DNA from 2 places in the Caballeronia sp. LZ033 genome. Region 1 is predicted to be linked to the other one. Evidence: predicted binding sites of a transcription regulator. Region 1 holds the regulator's gene; the other holds the start of a gene.
What was found. The regulator FliA, encoded in region 1, starts transcription of late flagellar genes. The targets are predictions, from matches to a motif close to CTAAAGTTTNNNNNNNNNNNGCCGNTA.
Positions count from the first base shown of each region.

Region 2: QCE62_RS10765 (DUF4088 family protein) is a predicted target of FliA. The motif match lies at 2,047-2,073, and genes of this name have one in related genera.

Region 1 is NZ_JARUXQ010000001.1:3,172,255-3,183,090, forward strand. It holds gene QCE62_RS14845 (oxidoreductase) at 1-329, opposite strand, end outside; gene QCE62_RS14850 (UvrD-helicase domain-containing protein) at 504-2,591, shown strand; gene QCE62_RS14855 (c-type cytochrome) at 2,679-3,569, opposite strand; tRNA gene QCE62_RS14860 (tRNA-Arg) at 3,920-3,995, shown strand; gene QCE62_RS14865 (aromatic ring-hydroxylating dioxygenase subunit alpha) at 4,011-5,003, opposite strand; gene QCE62_RS14870 (GGDEF domain-containing protein) at 5,312-6,325, shown strand; gene QCE62_RS14875 (RNA polymerase sigma factor FliA) at 6,386-7,117, opposite strand; gene QCE62_RS14880 (MinD/ParA family protein) at 7,136-8,053, opposite strand; gene flhF (flagellar biosynthesis protein FlhF) at 8,046-9,857, opposite strand; gene QCE62_RS14890 (thiamine pyrophosphate-binding protein) at 10,181-10,836, shown strand, end outside.
Region 2 is NZ_JARUXQ010000001.1:2,288,246-2,299,081, reverse strand. It holds gene QCE62_RS10770 (ATP-dependent helicase) at 1-1,184, shown strand, start outside; gene QCE62_RS10765 (DUF4088 family protein) at 1,198-1,959, opposite strand; gene QCE62_RS10760 (AzlD domain-containing protein) at 2,125-2,460, opposite strand; gene QCE62_RS10755 (AzlC family ABC transporter permease) at 2,457-3,230, opposite strand; gene QCE62_RS10750 (AraC family transcriptional regulator) at 3,361-4,182, opposite strand; gene QCE62_RS10745 (CreA family protein) at 4,229-4,702, opposite strand; gene QCE62_RS10740 (hypothetical protein) at 4,785-4,955, opposite strand; gene QCE62_RS10735 (FCD domain-containing protein) at 4,987-5,724, opposite strand; gene QCE62_RS10730 ((Fe-S)-binding protein) at 5,867-6,610, shown strand; gene QCE62_RS10725 (LUD domain-containing protein) at 6,607-7,998, shown strand; gene QCE62_RS10720 (LUD domain-containing protein) at 7,995-8,576, shown strand; gene lpxO (lipid A hydroxylase LpxO) at 8,595-9,497, opposite strand; tRNA gene QCE62_RS10710 (tRNA-Asn) at 9,673-9,748, opposite strand; tRNA gene QCE62_RS10705 (tRNA-Asn) at 9,851-9,926, opposite strand; gene fdxA (ferredoxin FdxA) at 10,061-10,384, opposite strand; gene pncB (nicotinate phosphoribosyltransferase) at 10,758-10,836, shown strand, end outside.

The sequences.
Region 1 (10,836 bases):
AGATCGGCAAGCGTGCGGGCATCGGCGGCGCTGAGCGTGACGGGTTTGTCGACCACCACATGCTTGCCCGCCGACAGCGCGCGGTGCGCGAGGTCGAAGTGCGTGTCGTTCGGCGTCGCGATGACGACGCACTGAAGGCCCGGAACGGCCAGCAGCGCGTCGAGGTCCGCCACGATTTGCGCGTCGGGATAGTCGGCCTGTGCGCGCTCGGCCTGGCTGGTCGCGATGGCGGTCACTTCGGCGCGGCCGCAATGCTCGATGACGGGCGCGTGAAACGTCGCGCCGGCGAGGCCATAGCCCATTACGCCGACTTTCAGTGCTGAACTCATGCGGGCATCCTGTCGTGGAAAGCGGTTTGATATTGTGGCACGCCCGCAGCCCGTGCTTCACGCCCTCCGACCGTAAGCAGGGCCGGAACCGGGCGCTTGGCATCGTGTTAACATCGCGCACTCCTTCATGCGGCGGCTGCATGCCGCGCGCCTCAGAATCCAAAGCCCAGAACGATGTCCGCAGGTCTGAACGCCGCGCAAAACGAAGCCGTGCGCTATCTCGATGGTCCCTGTCTCGTGCTCGCCGGCGCAGGCAGCGGCAAGACACGCGTGATCACGCAGAAGATCGCGCATCTGATCGAGGGGCGCGGCTTCGAGCCGAGGCACATCGCCGCGCTCACGTTCACGAACAAAGCCGCGCTCGAAATGCGCGAGCGCACCGCCAAGCTGCTCGAAGGCAAGACGCTCACGGCACCGGGCAAGGAAGGCCGCCGGATTCCTGTCAATCAGTTGACCATCTGCACGTTTCACTCGCTCGGCGTACAGATCATGCGGCAGGAGGCGGAGCACGTCGGCCTGAAGCCGCAGTTCTCGATCATGGACTCCGACGATTGTTTCGGCATGGTCCAGGAGCAGCTCGGCACCACGGACAAGGGGCTGATCCGCAAGATCCAATCGATCATCTCGCTGTGGAAGAACGCGATGGTGTCGCCCGATCAGGCATCGGTGCTCGCCAGCAACGAGGATGAACATCAGGCAGCGATTGTCTATCGCAGCTACGCGGCCACGCTGCATGCCTATCAGGCGCTCGATTTCGACGATCTGATCCTGCGCCCGGCGCAACTGTTCGCGCAGAACGAGCAGGTGCGCGACAAGTGGCAGAACCGTCTGCGCTACCTGCTGATCGACGAGTACCAGGACACCAACACCTGCCAGTACGAACTGGTGAAGCTGCTGGCCGGACCGCGCGCCGCGTTCACGGCCGTGGGCGACGACGATCAGGCCATCTACGGCTGGCGCGGCGCGACGATCGAGAATCTCGCGCAGCTCGGCAAGGACTTTCCGAAGCTGCACGTCATCAAGCTGGAGCAGAACTATCGCTCGACGGTGCGCATCCTGACCGCGGCGAACAACGTCATCGCCAACAATCCGAAACTGTTCGAGAAGAAGTTGTGGTCCGAGCACGGCATGGGCGACACGATCACCGTCACCGGCTGCAACGACGAAGAGCATGAGGCGGAATCCGTCGTGTTCCGGCTCTCGGCGCACAAGTTCGAGCGACGCACGCAGTTCCGCGATTACGCGATTCTCTATCGCGGCAACTTCCAGGCGCGCATCTTCGAACAGGTGCTGCGCCGTGAACGCATTCCGTATGTGCTGTCGGGCGGGCAATCGTTCTTCGACAAGGCCGAGATCAAGGATCTGATCGCGTATCTGCGGCTGATCGCGAATCCCGACGACGATCCCGCGTTCATCCGCGCGATCACGACGCCGCGCCGGGGCGTCGGCAACACGACGCTCGAAGCGCTCGGGGCGTTCGCGGGCGCGGCGAAGGTGTCGCTGTTCGAGGCCGTGTTCATGGGCGGCATCGAGGCGCGTCTGTCGGCGCGGCAGGTCGAGCCGCTGCGCACGTTCTGCGAGTGGATTCGCCGGCTGTCCGACCGCGCCGCGCGCGATCCGGCCAGCGAAGTCCTCGATGACATGATGGAGGCCATTCACTACGAGGCGTATCTCTACGATGCCTACGATGAACGGCAGGCGCAGTCGAAGTGGCAGAACGTGCTCGAGTTCCTCGAATGGCTGAAGCGCAAGGGCACCAAGCCCGAAGCCGCGCCGGGCACGGAGCAGACCGGCTTCGACACCGCCGACGGTCTCGCCGACGAAGGCAAGAACCTGCTCGGACTGATCCAGACCGTCGCGCTGATGTCGATGCTCGAAGGCAAGGAAGAGGATCCGGATGCGGTGCGCCTGTCGACGGTGCATGCGTCGAAGGGGCTGGAGTATCCGCACGTGTTCCTGGTGGGTGTCGAGGAAGGCATCATGCCGCATCGCGGCGGCTCGGACGAAGACACGCCCGTCGATGATGCGCGCATCGAGGAAGAACGCCGTTTGATGTATGTCGCGATCACGCGGGCGCAGCGCAGCCTGCATCTGAACTGGTGCAAGAAACGCAAGCGGGCGCGGGAGACGGTGGTGTGCGAACCGTCGCGCTTCATTCCCGAGATGCTGCTCGACGACGCGCCGCCGCCGACTGCCGATGAAGCGCCGCTGTCGCCGAAGGACCGGATGGCGATGCTCAAGGCGATGCTGCAGAAGAGCTGATCGCCGCTGTCGGGTTCATTCAGTGCACTCGAAAAAAACCCTGCGACACTCGCGTGCGCAGGGTTCTTTGCTTTGCGGCCTGGCCTCTTACTTCGACGCGTTCACCATGTAGTCGACGGCGGCCTTGACATCGGCGTCCGGCGCATTCGATCCGCCCTTCGGCGGCATCGCGCCCTTGCCGTGCAGCGCGTAGTTGTAGACGGTGTCCATCGGCTCTTTCAGACGCGGCGCCCAGGCAGCCTTGTCGCCGAACTTCGGGGCGCCGAGCACGCCGGCCGCGTGACACGCCTGGCAGACCTGCTCGTAGAGCGCCTTGCCGGCTTGCGCGGCGTCGGCGCTTTGGGCGCCCGCGGCCGGAGCCGGCGCGGCCTGCGGTACCGACGCCAACGCGGCGACGGCGGCTGCGGCCTGTGCGTTGTCGTTGGAACTCGCGGCCGCCGGTGCGGAAGCAGCGCCGGCTGCGCTTGCCGCGGCGCCCGGCGCCGGTTGCGCGGGTTCCGCGAACTTGGCGCCGCCGTTGTTTGCCATGTAGACGACAGCGCGCGCGATTTCGAAGTCGCTGTAGTCGTCGGGATTCGTGCCGCCGCGGGCGGGCATCGCGCCCTTGCCGTTGAGCGCGTTGTGCAGCAGCGTGTCGTAGCCTTCGCTGATGCGCGGCGCCCACGCGCCGGCATCGCCGAACTTGGGCGCGCCGGCGGTGCCGGCGGCGTGACAGGCGGAGCAGACGGCCTTGAAGACTTCCTCGCCGGTTTTGTAGACGCGCGGGGCATTGGCGTCGCGGACATCGACCTGGGCGGCGGGCGCGATGCGCTCCTTCACGGAGGCTTCGATATCGGTGCCTGCGCCGGTGCGCGTCGAGTTGTTCACATAGACGGCGAGCAGAATGATGATGGCGACTGGAATGCCGAATCCCGCAATGATCGCGACGATGAGTTGACCGGGCGTCTTGATCGGGGCTCCGTGGGGTGCTTCGCTCATGCTTGTCTCGTCTCCCGTTTTTTGGTGTGAGTCGGTTCAGTGACAGCGTGACAGCTACCGCATGCATTGCCTTGGCGCTCAGACCGTGCGCCGAGACAAGCCGTGGGGAAAGGCTCGGTCGATTATAGACGGAACGTTTGGACGGCGGCACAGGGCAGCAGCACGACCGGACGGGCGTTTACCCGAATCGTGTGATGCTTGTGGCGCACGCGGGCATCGAGTTTGCAGCGCCGCGCGATGGACGGAGTCATGGAAAACAGGTATCCTCTCGGATTCGCGTGGGCCTTGCAGCTGGCTTTCTTTGAGCCGCTTGCCTTGTTACCTTGTCAAATAAGCAGCCCACCGCCGATGCGCCCGTAGCTCAATGGATAGAGTACTGCCCTCCGAAGGCAGGGGTTGCTGGTTCGATCCCAGCCGGGCGCGCCAATCTCAAGACCCCCGCTACACCCCACCCGTCGTCCCCCATCCGAACTCCAGTTCCGCCAGCCATCTCCGGTAAGCCACCGACATCCGGTCGCACTTCTGATGCAACTCCGCATCGAGTTCCAGCGGCAAGCGCTTCGGCCATTGCGATTCGACGATCGGCGTGTCCTGCAGCAGGATCTCCATATTGAAGTCATAAAGCTCCCGATCGCTGTGCGTCGAGTCGTCTTCATGAACGGAGACGAGCCACGCCCGCGTTTCCGTCTCCGACACCGGCGACGCCACCAGCATGATGTGCAGCGCGCCCTGCCCGCCGGCGGCCATCTTCGTGAGGCTCGCAATCAACGGCCGCCTGACGCGATACACATAGTCGATCATCGCGCCGTCGTCCTGCCCCGGCATGCCGGCTGGTTGCCAGTAACGGCACTGCCGCGCTTCGAGACCGCCATCGACCGGAACGACTTCGTAATCGGGCACCTCGGTATGCGCCTGCTCGCCCAGAATCCCCGCGTGCACGAAAGAGAAATGGGCCATGTCGAGAAAATTCTCGACCACTCTCGGCGCCGATGACCTCACCGTCTGCGGTGCGAGATTGATGCGACGCCCGCCGGGCACATCGGCATCCGGATAAAAATCGAGCGCATACTCGGGCTCGCCGAAACACATCCAGACCACGCCGTACTTTTCGTCGCTGACAAAGGTCGTCGCGCAGGCGCGTTTCGGCGGACGCAGTGCGGGATTCGACGGGATATGCAGACACTGCCCCTCGATGTCATACCGCCAGCCGTGATAGGGACACGTGATCCAGTCGCGCGATACCGATCCGAGCGACAGTTGCGCCCCGCGATGCGGACAGTAGTCGCGCCACACATGCGCCGCGCCGAGACTGTCCCGCCACACGACGATGCGCTCATCCGCGACGATGAATCCTCGCGCCCCGCCCTCCGGCACGTCCTCACTGTTGCAGACCGCCAGCCATTCGCCTTGCAGGGAAGAAGCGTTGTTGTGCATTGTCATCAGCCGTAAGCAGGAAGACCGGGAAGAGTCAAAGAGTCCGCATTCGCCCCAACCGATCCTGCAGCGAGATCGCAAAAAGTAGCAGAATAGCGGGTCGCGCGACGGTGCAACCCGATGCACACCTTCACAGCGCCTCCCGCGACCGGGCCGCACATACGAGACAGCAGCACACCATAACAGCAAGAAATCACCAGCCAGGGGTTCATATGGAGCAGGCGCATCAACCGGCACGCCGGATCCAGGCTTTCATCGGGTCCGGGCACCGGAGTCCCGAACGGGAGCAGGCCACGCTTCGTGTCTGGATGGGAACAGCGGTGCTGCTCGCGTATGGCCTCTTCGCTTTGTGGCGCCCGTCGCACGATGCGTCGATGGTCGTGCGGCTCGTCGCCCTCTATGTGTCTTACGGCGCCCTGACGCTATTGGTCGTGAGCCGCGCGAGCGCCATGTCCGGAACGCGCCTGACGCTCACGACCATCGCCGATCAGGCCTTGCTCGGACTCGCGCTCGCGGCTGGCGGCGCCAGCGCGCTGCCGCTCATCTGGGTGATGTTCTGGTTCCTGATCGGCTCGGGATGCCGGTATGGCAAGCGCACGCTCGCGGTGTCCTGTACGACGGCGCTCATCGTGGTGATCGCGCTCGGCCTCGGGCAACCTTGGTGGCATGCCAACCTGCCGGCCGCGATCGGCCTGGGATTGAGCGTGCTGGGGGCTTCGGTGTATCTGAGCGTGCTCGTCGACCGGCTCGGCAAGCTCAATCTGGATCTCGCGCGCCAGGCGTCCACCGATCCGCTCACCGGCCTCTCGAATCGCTATGCGCTGGAGAAGATCGTCAATCGGGCGATGGCCGCGCCACCAACCAGCCAGGACGGCCACGACGCCGATGACGCCACCGCCCTGCTGCTGATCGACCTCGACGGTTTCAAGGAAGTGAACGACACCTACGGACACGCCGTCGGCGATGTGCTGCTGCAATCGTTCGCGCATCAACTCGAGGCGCGCCTGCGCAGGACCGATACCATCGCCCGGCTCGGCGGCGACGAATTCGTCGTGCTCGCGCATCAGGTGCGGGACCGCTCGGCGGTGCTCGCCGTGGCCGACAGCATCCACTCGGCGCTCGCCGCCATCACGTCGGTGCAGGAGCGGGCGGTATCGGTATCGGCGAGCATCGGCGCCTGCCTGCTGTCCGGCGCGACGATCGCGCGCCCGTCCGACATGAACACCGTGCTGCGCGCCGCCGACCGCGCCATGTATCGCGCCAAGAGTCTGGGCGCCGGCAAGACCGTGTTCGCCGAAACCCACGATTTCGAAACCAGCTAAACAAATGGCCCGCATCGCTGCGGGCCATTCGTCTCATGCGTCACGCGTCGAGCGTCAGACTTACGCCTCGGCGCCGGTCCACGCCTGCTCGCGCAGCTTCGTGCGCAGACGCGCCACGGCCTGGCTGTGCAGCTGGCACACGCGCGACTCGCTCACTTCCATCACCGCGCCAATCTCGCGCAGGTTCAGGCCGCGCTCGTAGTACAGGCTCATCAGCAGCTTCTCGCGTTCCGGCAGCCGGTCGATGGCTTCGATCAGCGCGCCGCGCAGGCTGTCGTCCATCAGCGCGGACAGCGGATCCGAACGGTCGACGCAATAGCGGTCGAGGAACGGCTCGTCATCGGCGGAACGGTCGAAGTCTTCGTAATAGATCAGCTGCGCGCCGTGCAGGTCCTGCAGCATCGACTGATATTCGTCGAGCGGCATCTTCATGTGCTCGGCGATCTCCGTCTCGCTGGCGGACCGGCCGAGGTTCTGCTCGACCTTGTGCACCGCCGATTCCACTTCGCGCGACGTCTTGCGCATGCTGCGCGGCAGCCAGTCGTTGGCGCGCAGCTCGTCGAGCATCGCGCCGCGAATCCGCTGGCTCGCATACGTCTCGAACTGCGCGCCCTGGTCTTCCTTGTAGCGGCCGGCCGCGTCCAGCAAGCCGATCATGCCGGCCTGGATGAGATCGTCGAGATCGACGCTCGCCGGCATCTTGGCGACGAGCTGAAGCCCCAGCCGGCGAACGAGCGGTGCATATTTCGTCAGCGTTTCGGACTGTGAGAGTTTGCCTTGGGCGTTATACATCTTGGTCACCTATCTTGATCACATCGACGCCGTGCTGCTCATGGCCATTTCGTGAAGCGCGGCCGCACGATGCGCCGTCTCCCGTCCGCCCTGCTCAGAGTCGCCAACCGGAATTCGCGCGTCCGCCTGGCCGTCCGCCGCACGCGCATACGGCGCGGGGCGCATCGGCCAGTGCAGGAGCTCCGCCGCAATCGCGCGGTAGTCGCGTGCCGCGGCCGTGGCCGGGAACGCTTCGACAGCGCAGCGTGAGAGTTCCTTTGCCCGAGCGACGCGCGCATCCTCGGACACATATCCCGCCTGCACCAGCGACACAGCCAGATACCGGCTTGCGACGCCCGACAGGTTGTCGAACGCGACCGCCGCATCGGCCGGGTTCTGCACGTGATTGATCAGCACGCGGAACTGGCCGATCGCATGGGCGTAGTGCAGACGCTTCATGCACGCATACGCCTCGGTGATCGCCGACGCGGCCACCCGCGTCACGACGAGAAAGTCATGCGCCTGCGCCGCGAGCGACGAGAGCGCGCCATACCGGTCCAGCTGCGCGTCGATCAGCACGATGTCCGCCGGACCGTCCAGCAACGCACGGCATTGCGCGGCGTCATGGCTGATGCGTTCATCACGCGGCGCCGCGAGCAGCGAAAAACCGAACGGCGTGCGCCCGGCGGCCTCCGCGAGCGTGCTGCGGCCCGTCATCACCGCGGCAGCCGCGCCTGCATCCTCGATGCCGGTGAGCCGGCTGGCCGACGCCACGTTGCGGTGCTCGTCGATCACAAGCACATCCTTGCCATGTACCGACAGCGCCGCGCCGAGATTCACCACCGTCGACGTGCAACCGATTCCCGCCGGGCCGCCCACGACCGCCACCACACGCGAGCCGGCTCGCGTGAGGAGCCGTCGCAGACCTTCTGCCTGGTCGAGCACGAACTTATCCAAAGTGCACCCCATGCATGTCGGTCGAGGCACGCGCGGACAGCGCGGAGAGCAGCGCGGGGACTTCTTCTTCGTTCGGCACGAACGGCGAGCCGTCGCGCGGAATGCAGAACGCGCTCTTGATGAGAAAACGCTTGGTTGCGACGTACAGGTTCTCCGGCACCTTCTGCCCGGTCGAGACGTAATGCACCGGCAGCTTGTAGCGGATCACCGTGTCGAGCACGCCGCCGAGATTGGTGGCTTCATCGAGCTTGGTCAGGATGCAGCCCGCGAGCGGCGGCTGGTCCGGCGCGCTCTTGTAGGCCTGCACGACTTCGTTCAGCGTGTCGCCGTGGCTCGTCGCGTTGAGCAGCAGGATGCGCTGCACCGGATGGCCCGCGCCGCACAGCATCGCAATCTGGTCGGAGACCATGCGGTCGCGCTGGCTCATGCCGATCGTGTCGATCAGCACGATATGTTTGTTACGCAGTTCGGACAGCGCCAGTTGCAGGTCGGCGCCGTCCTTCACCGCGTGCACCGACACGCCCAGGATCTTGCCGAAGATGCGCAATTGCTCGTGCGCGCCGATCCGGTAGCTGTCGGTCGTGAGCAGCGCGACCTTGCTGGCGCCGAAGCGCATCACGCAGCGCGCCGCGAGCTTCGCCGTGGTGGTCGTCTTGCCGACGCCCGTCGGGCCCATCAGTGCGAACACGCCGCCGCGCTCCATCAGCGCGTCTTCGCTGTCCATCACCGGAATGTTGTTTTCGAGGACTTGCTGCACCCATTCGAGCGCGCCTTCGACAGTCTCCATCTCCGGCATGTTGTCCATCACCATGCGCACGAGCTGCGCCGAGAAACCGGCCGAGAACAGGCGCTTGGTCAGCGCGCCGCCCGTCGGGTTGCGGCGCTGGCGCTCGCTCCACATCAGGCCGGCGAAGTGCTCTTCCATCATCTCGCGCATCGACGAGAGTTCGTTCATCACCGTGTCGTTGACGACCTGCTGCATGCGCGCCCGGATCGCCTCGGTCACGACCGCCGCCGCATTCGCGGGCAGGCCTTCGAAGACGCTTTCCGGCGTGGCGGGCGCGGCGCCCGGCGCCGGCGTTTCAGCGTGCGGCGCGCTCGTGTTGATCTTGTGCGCAGCGCGGCGGGCTGCGACCTGCGCGGCTTCGCGCGCCCAGTCGGGCGTTTCGACCTTCTGCTGCACGGCCGGCTGCGAGACCGGTTGTGAGACCGGCTGCGGCGCCGCTTCGGCCCGGGCCGGCTGCTGCTGACGCAGCGCAAACTTGCCGGCTTCGGATTCGGTCGGCCGGGCGGTCGACTGGACCGGCGCCTGCGACAGCGTCGTCACCGGCACGCCCATGCCGCGCGCAATCGCGGCCGACGGCGTGAGCGGGCGGTTCGACGGCATCGACGCCTGTTGCGCCAGGCGCTTCGCATGCTCGATCAGCCACGGGTTGGTGTCGGCCATCGTGCGGGACGTGTCGTCGGCGGAGGATGCGAAGTCGTCTTCGTCATCGGCACTCGCGCCGAACACGGAGGAAAACACATCGCCGTTCACGTAGGGGTTCGTGGCTGCCTGCTGTTTCACCGGGATCGCTGCCGCCGCCGCGGCCAGCGCCGCGCGCGACGCGCCGCCCGAACGCACCGCCTGCTCCTGCGCGGCGGGCGAGATCGAAGCGATGTCGCTGTCCGCGACCGCGACGATTTCGACCGAGCCGTCGTCCAGCGTGCGATTCGACAACACCACGGCATCGGGACCGAGCGTTTCACGAACCTGGCGCAGTGCGTCACGGCTGTTCGCGCCGATGAATTTACGAATGTTCAAACTTGCCCCCGATGAGGTGTGATACGGCGATCGTTGCGAGCGAACCGGTCTGTCTGCTTGCCGGTCCCGCTTTTCAGTGAAGCCATTATTGCGAAGTTCCCCTTCGGTCCATCGCTGGATAAAGGGTGGGAAAAAGGGGTATTTCGGCTGATGGACAGTTCGGGGCCGGAACACGGCGCGCCCGCCGCAGCCAAATCTTCCCGGGCGGCGTGTGGCCGAAGGCGCGGCCGAACGCGTAAGCTGGAGGGCACGTCGCTCACCGTCCGGCACCTCTCCGGCATCGAACCGAGGCGTTTCCGGACATTTCAAGGAGACTTCATCGCATGACGTCCGCTGCTTCCGCTGCTCCGTCCGCCGCTCCCGAAAGCCAGACGACCGGCGCCCGTCTCGTCGTCGATGCGCTCGTTCATCACGGCGTCGAGCGCGTGTTCTGCGTGCCCGGCGAGAGCTTCCTCGCGGTGCTCGACGCGCTGCACGACGAAACCGCGCACATCCAGACCATCGTCTGCCGCCACGAGGCCGGCGCGGCGAACATGGCGGAGGCGGTCGGCAAGCTGACCGGACGTCCGGGCGTGGCGATCGTCACGCGCGGGCCCGGCGCGACGCACGCGTCGATCGGCGTGCACACCGCGTTTCAGGATTCGACGCCGATGCTGCTGCTCATCGGCCAGTGCGCGCGCGATCACATGGACCGCGAGGCATTCCAGGAGATCGATTACCGGCGCATGTTCGGGCAGATGGCGAAGTGGGTCGCGCAGATCGACGACCCGCGCCGCGTGCCGGAATACCTGAGTCACGCGTTTCACGTCGCGACGGCCGGGCGTCCCGGGCCGGTCGTGCTCGCGCTGCCAGAAGACATGCTCACCGAGACGCTCGCCGCCATCCCGCCGCTGCCGCGCTACCAGCGAGTGGCGGCCGCGCCCGCGCCGGCGCAGATGGAACGCCTGCGCGAGCTGCTCGGCAACGCACGGAAGCCGTT
Region 2 (10,836 bases), 880 kb from region 1:
TGGATCGCAACTACCGCTCGACGCAGCCGATCCTCGAGGCGTCGAACGCAGTGATCGGGCTTGCGTCCGAGCGCTACACGAAGAACCTGTGGACCGACAAGGCGTCGGCGCAGAAGCCGCGCGTCGTCAGCGTCGCCGATGAAGCCGATCAGGCGCGCTATGTCGTCGAGAAAGTGCTGGAGGCGCGCGAAGGCGGCATGAAGCTCAAGTCGCAGGCGGTGCTGTTTCGCGCGGCGCATCACAGCGCCACGCTCGAAATCGAGCTCACGCGGCGCAACATTCCGTTCGTGAAGTTCGGCGGCCTCAAGTTCCTCGATTCGATCCACGTCAAGGACGTGCTCGCCGTGCTGCGCTGGGCCGAGAATCCGCGTGACCGCGTCGCGGGCTTTCGCGTTGCGCAGTTGCTGCCGGGCATCGGGCCGGCGCTGGCCGGGCGGCTGCTCGACAGTGTGAGCGCGCCGCAGGCGGTGGCGTCGCAGGCCATTGCCGGTTTTCAGGCGCCGGCGCGCGCCAGCGAGGACTGGCCGCGGTTCGTCGGGCTGATGGCGAAGCTGTGCGGCCGCGAATCGGGCTGGCCGGCCGAGTTCGAAATGATCCGCCGCTGGTATGAGCCGCATCTCGAACGCAATCACGAGGACGCGGCGATCCGTATCGGCGACGTGCTGCAGATGGAGAGCATTGCGTCGACGTATCCGACGCGCGAACGTTTCCTCACCGAACTCACGCTCGATCCGCCCGACGCGACCAGCGACGAATCCGGCGTGCCGCTGCTGGACGAGGACTATCTGATCCTCTCGACCATCCATTCGGCCAAGGGCCAGGAATGGCGCAACGTGTTCGTGCTGAATGGCGTGGACGGCTGCATTCCGTCCGACCTGAGCACGGGCAGCGACGAGGAAATCGATGAAGAGCGGCGCCTGTTGTATGTCGCGATGACGCGGGCGAAGGAAGACCTGCATGTCATCACGCCGCAGCGCTTCTACGTGCACAACCAGACGCATCTCGGCGACCGCCACGTGTGGGCGCAGCGTACGCGCTTCATTCCGCCGCATCTGCTGCCGCATTTCGAGGCGGCGGCCTGGCCGCCGGTCATCGCGCCCGCGGCGCCGACGGCGGCGGGGCTGGCGGCAGCCGCGAAGGCCAAGCTGGATATCGCGGCGCGCCTGAAGGGGATGTGGGAGTAAGAAGGGCGCGCGATCAGCGCTGCGCGCGCGAGGCGCGCGGCGTGCGCGGCGGCGAGAAGATGCTGCGCAGCCAGGCGGCGAAGCGCGTGTAGCCGTCGTAAGGCTCTTCGACAAACAATTCCGGGCGCAGCGAGCGCAGCATTTCGAGCACTTGCTGCGCTTCCTGTTTCTGGATCGAGCCATACACGATGCCGAGCCGCAGCAGGCAGCGCAGTTCACCGAGCTTCTCGCGCGCCGTCGAGCCGATGCTCGTTTCCACCGAAATTTTCATTTCGTAGACGCGCTGGCGCAGCGAATCGGCGAGGCGCCATGCGGGCGTCTGCATCTTCTCTTCCACTTCGCGAATGTCCGCCGCCGCGGACTTGATCTGCGAGGCCAGCATGTCCACTTGCGACACGTCGCCCTTGGCTTCGGTGACGATGGCCGCCGCCCATTCGCGCGACGCCTTGACGAGATCTTCCGCCGTCCAGTCGGCGCGAATCGCGAACGCGAAGCCATGTTCGGCCGCTTGGCGGATCAGGATCTCGACGACATCCGGAAACTCCTTGTCGAGCGCGCGCTTGGCCCACGCGTACTGGCCGTGCGAGAGCATGCGCTGCACGGCCTGCTCGGTGAGCGGCGTGTGGTTGTCGAGCAGGATCGCCCGCAGGAAGTCTTCGAACGACGGTGTGACGAACTGCGGATCCAGCTTCAGCGACAGACGCAGGAAGGCGTCGAAGTCGCGCTGCAAGGAAGCGATCGTCTCTTCGCGGAGCGAAAGGGTGATTTGACGCATGTTGGTTCCCGGTTCCGCTTCCGGATGCGCCGGAAGCGGGTGATGCTGGTGGCCCCGCTTCTGTGGGCGGAGGCCATTCGCTTCTGATATCGGCGCGGGTTCCGGGAACTTGAGGCTTTTTTCACGCTTTTTGAAAGCGATTTGCCGGCCGATGGAGGGAAAACGTTAGCGCAACACCAGCAGTTGCCAGACGAAGAACACGGTCAGAGACACCGCAATCGTCAGCAGCGGCCGTTTGCTGAGCACGCATACGATGACCGCCACGAGCGCCGCCACCAACTGCGGATTGCGCCAGGTGATCTCGGCGCCGGCGCCGTGCGGCGAAACCGTCATTGGCACGATGATGGCGGTCAGCACCGTCACGGGCACGAACGAAAGCGCGGTGCGCACGATGGGCGGGAAGGGCAGGCGCTCGCCGAGCACGAACACGGCGGCGCGGATCGTGAAGGTGACCACGGCCATGCCGAGAATGAGCAGCACGTAGTTCGAGGCAGCATTCATTGCGCGTGCTCCCTCGAAGCTTGCTTGCGTTGCACGCGCTGGTCCCGCAGCGTGAGCATCATGCCGACCGCCACGCCCACGAGCACCGCCGCGAGCAGGCCCAGCTTGTACGGCCAGTCCTGCCACGCGAACGACAGCACGCCCGAGGCCAGCGCCGCCGCGACGAAACGCACCGCGACGAGCTGCGGCACGATGATCGCGATAAAGGTGGCGACCATCGCGAAGTCGAGTCCGAGCGACTTGAGGCCGGGAAACGCCGCGCCGAACAGCAGGCCGATGAGCGTCCACGCCTGCCAGTTCAGATACATCGCGACGCCGGAGCCGAAGAAATAGTGCGGTCCGATCTCACCGGGATTGCGCTTCTGATAGTGCGCGTAGGCGACGGCGAAGACTTCGTCGGTGAGCACGGCGGCGAGCGCCCAGCGCCAGCGTTGCGGCAGATGCGCGACATACGGCGCAAGCGTCGCGGAATAGAGCACATGACGGAGATTGACGACGAGCGTCGTCGCCCAGATGACGGCGAAGCTCGCATGCGACGCGATCAACCCGACCGCGATGAATTGCGCCGATCCGGCGAACACGGCGAGCGACATCAGCTGCCCGTGCCACAGCGAGAGCGGGCTGGCCGTGACGAGCGTGCCGAAGATCACGCCGAAGGGCGCGGCGCCGATCATCATTGGAAGGGTGTCGCGGGCGCCGGCGGCGAATTCGCGCAGTGCCTGGCCGGATGGCGGCGTGGATGGTCGAGTAGCGTGCCGTGCGGACTGCATGGCGGACGATTGTGCGGATGTTGCCTTCAAGATTTCCTCCTGTGGCAGCGAGGATACGCAACGCGGTGTCCGGATGGCTTGTACGTTCTTGCGCTTGCCGGCGCTTCCGCTGTGGCTGATTGCCGGACGCTCAGCGCCAGCGGCCCGGCGGCACACCGAACGCGCGCTTGAAGTGGCGCGTGAAGTGACTCTGGTCGGTGAAGCCGCTGGCGGCTGCGACGTCGGTGACCGACGCGCCCGACCGCAGCGCGGGCAGCGCCCGCACGATACGCATCTGGTTGCGCCAGGCGTGCGGCGCGAGACCGGTCGTGCGCGCGAACAGACGGGCGGCGTGAAAGGTCGACAGGCCCACCGTGCGCGCCAGTTCGGCGAGCGTGACGGGTTCGAGCAGGTCGTCGGCGAGACGCGACTTCATGGTTTCGACGCGCTGCGCGTCGGCGGCGAGCGACGGCGCCCCCACATGTTCCAGCGCGTGCCGGCCGACCAGCGTGGTGACGGCATCGACGAGAGCCAGTTCGGCCTCGAGCGGATCCGCGCCGCGCTCCAGCAGGCGATGCGCATGCACGAGGCGGCGCGCGAGATCGGCGTCGCGGATGATGTGATCCGGAAACCGGGGCGCGACGGCGCGTTGTCCGCACAGATCGTGCGCCAGGTCCTCGACGAACGGCACCGGCAAATAGAACACGCGATAACGCCAGCCGACATCGACTGCCCGCGCGCCCGTATGCACTTCGCCCGGATTGATCACAGGCACCGAACCGGTTTCCGCCACGTGGTGCGCGCCGCGATAGTCGAAGCATTCCGCGCCGGCCTCGATCACCGGCACCGTGTAGGCGTCGTGCCAGTGCGGCGTGAATTCGTGGTCGTAGTATTCCGCGGTCACCATGTCCGCGTCCGGCACGAGCGGCGAGCGCCAGTAGCGTGCGGCATCGCGGAAATGGGCGGCGTTCATGGCGTAAGGGCGGGTAAAGGAGGGAAACCGTCAGTCTATAACGTTGTCACTTCACCGGTATGGTCGTGCCTTCCGGCACCGGCACGGCGGTTACGCTGTTCTTCGGACTGCCGGTCGCGATGCGGTCGCTGTAAGTGAGATAGACGAGCGTGTTGCGCTTCGTATCGACCACGCGCACCACGTGCAGGGTTTTGAAGATGAACGACATGCCCGCCGAGAAGACGTCGGTCTTCTGCTTGAGCGGCTGGGAGAATCTGATCGGGCCGACTTGGCGACATGCGATCGACGCTTCGGTCGGATCTTCCGCGATGCCCAGCGTGCCCTTCACGCCTCCCGTGCGCGCCCGCGAAACGTAGCAGGTCACGCCTTGCACGAGCGGGTCGTCGTAGGCATCGACGGTGACGCGGTCAGAGCCTGTGAAACGGAAGTTGGTATTGACGCTGGCGATTTCCTCGGCATGCGCGAGTCCCGCGCCGTAGAAGGAGGCCAGCAGTGCGAAAGCGAGGACGGGACGCTTCATCGACATCATCCGGAAAAGAAGAGGGGCGTCGTATTGTATCGACGCCCCTGGGTTCTTTCGATGTGTCGCACATCGGGTCCGTTCAATGGAAGATCAGGTAGAGAATCACCAGAACCACCACCGGCACGCCGAGCAGCCATCCGAGCAAGTAAGGCATGTTGTCCTCCTTCGCGTGTTTGTTTTTGACGGTTCCAGTATCGCGAAGGCGGCGCATGCACGTTAGCCGTGCAAGTCCGAAAGCTTTGTAGGTCATGTCCTATCTCGAGCTTACGTAATCATTACGCTTAAGCCCGCTTGCGCGCCGGACGATCGCGATAAAGCGTCCGCACATAGTCCAGATGCTCGCCTGCGCATTCCCGCGCCCGTGAAGGGTTGCGCGCGACGATCGCATCGAACATCGCGCGATGCTGCGCCATCAGGTTGGCCTCGACTTCGTCGTCGTAGTCGACCAGCCGATGCGACGTCAGCATCGATTCGCGCACCAGCTCGTTCAACCCATGCATGACGTGCGTCAGCGCGACGTTGTGCGTGGCATCGGCGATGGCCAGATGGAAGGCCGCGTCCTTCTCCGCGATGCGCGTGCTCTTGCTGGCCACCGCGGCCTCGAGCGCACCGAACGCGGCGGCGATACGCGCCAGATCGGCCTCGGTGGCGCGCTCGGCGGCGTAGGCCGTGGACAGGGTCTCCAGCCCGTGACGCAGTTCCAGCACGTCGGCGCTCGCGTCCGGCTGCTGATCGAGCAGCGCGGCAAGCGGGCGCGACACCAGCGGCGCCGTCACATCCGATACGACGAAACCTCCGCGCCCCGCCGCGCGGATGAAGCCATCGGATTCCAGCCGGATCAGCGCCTCACGCAGCGACGGACGCGACACGTTCAGCTGTTCGGCGAGGTCGCGTTCGGCGGGCAGGCGCTGGCCGGGCAGCAACGTGCCGTTCGAGATCAACTCGCGAATCTGTCCGGACACGACGTCCGAGATGCGCACGCGGGCGTAGGAATGCGATTGGACGGGCTGGAAGGTCATCGATCGATGCAGACGGGACGTGGAAAACTCGGAGGTGCCCGAGTTTGACACGAAACACGCATCTCTTTAAAGTCGTGGTCAGACCAAGCTTACCAAAAAGACTCGCCCCCGTTCCCGCAATCGATATCCGCCATCGGTCCTCATGAAAGTCGCCCTCTTCGTGCCTTGTTTCATCGACGCCTTCTATCCGCAAGTCGGTATCGCCACGCTGGAACTGCTCGAACGGCTCGGGCTCGATGTCGACTATCCGCAGGACCAGACCTGTTGCGGCCAGCCGATGGCCAACAGCGGCGCACACAAGGACGCCGCCGGCGCGGAACGCGTGTTCGCGCGCAATTTCGCCGACTATGACTACGTGGTGGGGCCGTCGGCGAGCTGCACGCATCACGTGCGCGAGCACTTCACCGCGATCGAGCAGACCAGCGCGGTGCAGAAGGTGCGGCGCAGCACGTTCGAACTGGTCGAGTTCCTTCACGACGTGCTCGGCGTGCGCGAGTTTCCGTGGGCCGAGTTTCCGCACCGCGTCGGGCTGCACAACAGTTGCAGCGCGGTGCGGCATCTGCGCGAGACGTCGAATTCCGAAGTCGCGGGCACGCCGTACTCGAAGCCGCGCGCGTTGCTGGAAGGCGTGAAGGGCATCGAGTTCGTCACGCCCGCGCGTCCCGACGAATGCTGCGGCTTCGGCGGCACCTTCTCCGTGACCGAGGCGGCCGTCTCCGTGCGCATGGGGCAGGACAAGGTGAGCGATCACGTCGGCGCGGGCGCGGAGTACATCGTGTCGGGCGACATGTCGTGCCTGATGCACCAGCAGGGCTGCGCGGAACGCATGAAAGTAGAGGCGAAGTTCATCCATATCGCGCAGGTGCTGAACGGAGTGCGCGCATGAGCAAGACCATCCGTATCGATCACGCGAAGGCAGCCAGCGCGTTCCTGCAGAAACCGGATCACGTCGCGTTCCATGACAAGCGCCTGTGGGACTTGCGCACCAAGCGCGATGCGCAGGCGCACGGCATCGCCGAATGGGAAACGATGCGCGATCTGGCGTCGGGCATCAAGGAACACACGCTGTCGCATCTCGCGGACTACCTCGCGCAGTTCGCCGATCAGGCCGAGAAGAACGGCGTGACCGTGCATTTCGCGGCGAACGCGCAGGAACACAACGAGCTCGTCTACCAGCTGATGAGCGAGCGCGGCATGACCGCCCTCGTGAAGAGCAAGTCGATGCTCACCGACGAATGCTACATGCGCGACTATCTCGAGCCGCGCGGCATCACGGTGATGGAGACGGACCTCGGCGAGCGCATCCAGCAGCTCGATCACCAGGATCCGAGCCACATGGTGGTGCCGGCCGTCCACAAGTTGCGCGCGGACGTGGCGGAACTGTTCGGGCGCACCATCGGCACCGATCCCGCGAACAGCGACATCCACTATCTCGCGGAAAGCCAGCGCATGAACACGCGGCCGTACTTCGTGCGCGAGAAGACCGCCGGCATGACCGGCTGCAACTTCGCGGTCGCGGAGACGGGCACGGTCGTCGTGTGTACGAACGAGGGCAACGCGGACCTGTCGGCGAACGTGCCGCCGCTGCATATCGCATCGATCGGCATCGAGAAGATCATTCCGACCATCGCGGATCTCGGCGTGTTCGTGCGCATGTTGTCGCGCAGCGCGCTCGGCTCGCCGATCACGCAATACACCTCGCATTTCCGCCAGCCGCGGCCGGGCACGGAGATGCACTTCATCCTCGTCGACAACGGCCGCTCCGAGCGCCTGGCGATGGACGACTTCTGGTTTTCGCTCAAGTGCATCCGCTGCGGCGCGTGCATGAACACCTGCCCGGTGTATCGAAGGAGCGGCGGGCTGTCGTACGGCGGCACGTATTCCGGACCGATCGGCGCGATCATCAATCCGACCCACGACCTGAAGCGCTACAGCGCGCTGCCGTTCGCCTCGACGATGAACGGCAGCTGCACCAACGTGTGTCCGGTGAAGGTGAACATCCACGAGCAGATCTACAAGTGGCGCGAGGTGATCGCTGAAAAGCACGAGGTGCCCTTCGTCAAGCAGGAAGTGCTCAAGATGGCCGGGCGGCTGCTGGCGAGCCCGACGCTGTATCGCGCGAGCGTGGCATCGCTGGGCGGCGCGCTCAAGCGTCTGCCCAACTTCGTGCTCTACAACCCGCTCAACATCTGGGGACGCCAGCGCGAACTGCCCGAGGCGCCCGCCGAGACCTTTCACGAGTGGTACAGGAAAAACCGGAAGCCGGCCAAATGACGAGTCGTGAAGCCTTTCTCTCGAAGATCCGCGCGGCGCAGCCCGCCGCGCGTCCGCGGCCGGAGGTGCCGCTGTTTGCGGCGCCGCCGGGCGACCTGAAGGAGCGCTTCAGCACGGCGCTTGCCGCGATGGGCGGCACGTGTGTCGAGGCATCGAGTGTGCAGGACGTGAATGCGCTGATCGCCGCGCGCTTTGCGGAAGCGAAGGTGATCGCCTCGGCCGTGCCGGGTGTCGCGGGCAACCGGCCGCTCGCAGCGGACACGGTGCCGGCGTCGCTCCAGGACGTCGATGTCGCGGTCGTCAGGGGGCGCTTCGGTGTCGCGGAAACCGGCTCGGTGTGGTTCAGCGAGCAGGAGTATGTCGTGAACTCGATCGGCTATCTGGCCCAGCATCTCGTCGTGCTGCTCGATCCGGCGCAGCTCGTCGAAGGCTTGCAGCAGGTCTACCGGCGCGATGACTTCAGGACGGCGCGCTATGCGGTGCTGGTGACCGGGCCGTCGGCGACGGCGGATATCGAGGGCGTGCTGATTCGCGGCGCGCAGGGCGTGCGCTCGCTCACGCTGGTGTGGCTCGCGTGAAGCGGCTTGTGTGGAGCGTCAGTAACGCCAGAAGATCGCCACTGCGATGCCGCCGAACAGCAGCCACTTGACGATGTAGTACACGGTCCGGTTCCACGCCTTCAGGCGCTTGCCGACGAGCCGGATCGAATAGAGATACTTGAACGCGTGATTCAAGCCGCCGGTGCGGTCGCCGACTTCGTTCGGCGACGCCGCCGCGCGCATCAGGAAGCCGCCGACCACGTGATTGACCGCCTGCGCCCAGCGGTATTTCATCGGCCGTTCAATGTCGCAGAACAGGATGATGCGCTCCACGTCGGTCTTGTTCTCCGCCCAGTGCAGAAAGGTTTCGTCGAACACGACTTCCTCGCCGTCACGCCACGCATAGCGCTCGCCATCGACGACGATCGCGCAGCCGTCGCTGTTCGGCGTGACGAGGCCCAGGTGATAGCGCAGCGAACCCGCGTAGGGATCGCGATGCAGCGTCAGCGTGCCGCCGGGCGGCAGCATCGCAAACATCGCCGCCTTGACGGTGGGAATGCCTTGCAGGATCGCGAGCGTCTGCGGGCACGGCACCACGGCCGACGGATGAGGGCGGTCATACCATTTGAGATAGAAGCGCCGCCAGCCGCGTCGAAAGAATGAATTGAAACCGATGTCGTTGTAATGGGCCGCCGCCTGAATCTTGCTGGCTTCGTGCAGCGCCATGGCTTCGGCGCGGATGGTTTGCCAGTGCGTCTTGAGCGGCGCGAGTTCGGGAAAGAGGGAAGTGTGGAGATACGGCGTGGACGGTACGCGCGAGAACAGATAGACGAAGCCGTTCACCGGCGACATGAAGGTCGAATGATCAGAGAGCTGCCGGAAGAAACCGTGGCGAACCTTGCCGCGCCAGTGCGTGTAGGCCGCGCAGACGATGAAGATCAACAAGATGACCCAGCGCATCGCTTCTCTCCTTGTCGACTATCGAATTCAACGATCGACCCGGTAGATTATACAAACGGTTAAACGAACTCCGCTTGGACGGTGACGACGCGTAGCGGGGAGAGAACCGGCGCGCAAAAACAAAAAGCCCGGTCGAAAGACTGGGCTTTTGCTGGATCCTGCGATGAAGCCTTTTTGGCTCCCCGACCTGGGCTCGAACCAGGGACCTACGGATTAACAGTCCGGCGCTCTACCGACTGAGCTATCGGGGAACAACTGACAACATCTGAAGCTGAGATGAAAAACCCAGCCAAGAGACTGGGTTTTGAACAACGCTTGCTGGAGCTTTTGAAGAAACTTCGTGTTGAAGCTCTTGGCTCCCCGACCTGGGCTCGAACCAGGGACCTACGGATTAACAGTCCGGCGCTCTACCGACTGAGCTATCGGGGAACATCTACAGCAGAGAAGCGAAATTATAGGGGGGTGGTGCTTTGCTGTCAACGCCCAATCTTCATTCGATTACCTGAAGAAGGGGCGCGCATCTCACACGAAACGCCGGGCGATGCCGGACGTCGCTGGACGTATCAGCGCTCGAGCAGATTCAGCTTGTCCTTGACGTCCTTGAACTCGTCCGACTCCGGCAGCGGCGCCTTGGTCTTGGTGATGCTCGGCCAGTTGCGGGCGAGATCGGCGTTCAGTTCAGTGAAGTGCTGCTGATCCCCGGGTACATCTTCTTCGGCGTAGATCGCGTTGACCGGGCATTCGGCGACGCACACGGCGCAGTCGATGCACTCGTCCGGATCGATCGCGAGAAAGTTGGGACCTTCGCGGAAGCAATCCACCGGGCACACGTCCACGCAATCGGTGAACTTGCACTTGATGCAGCTTTCGGTCACAACGTGAGTCATTCAGGCTCCTGCATGCGGAATTCGTGGGGGCTGCGCCCTGGGCGGCTGCATGGGCCGGGAGGTGCGCTTGCGGAAACGCGTATTGTAGCGTAATAGGAAAAACGGACGCGAGCGCCCGCAACGCCTGCCTTATATCGATTCGTGATGTGGGTATATGCGGTACGGGAAGCCTTTGCAGCGGGCTTGAAAGGGCGTCCATGCCCCATGCCGGCGCCCACATTCGGGTAACATGACCTGCGGGGCGTAATCGGGTCAGAGTCTGTTTGACGCAAGCCCGGCCGCCATCAATGCACATCGAGACAGCATCGGGCCAGCGGGGCAGGCGGCTCGAACCGGTGCGTCGTCTTTTCGCGTGGATGTTTCAGCCAGAACCATGATCATCACTTCGCTGCTCGACACCGACCTCTATAAATTCACGATGATGCAGGTCGTGCTGCATCATTTTCCGGCCG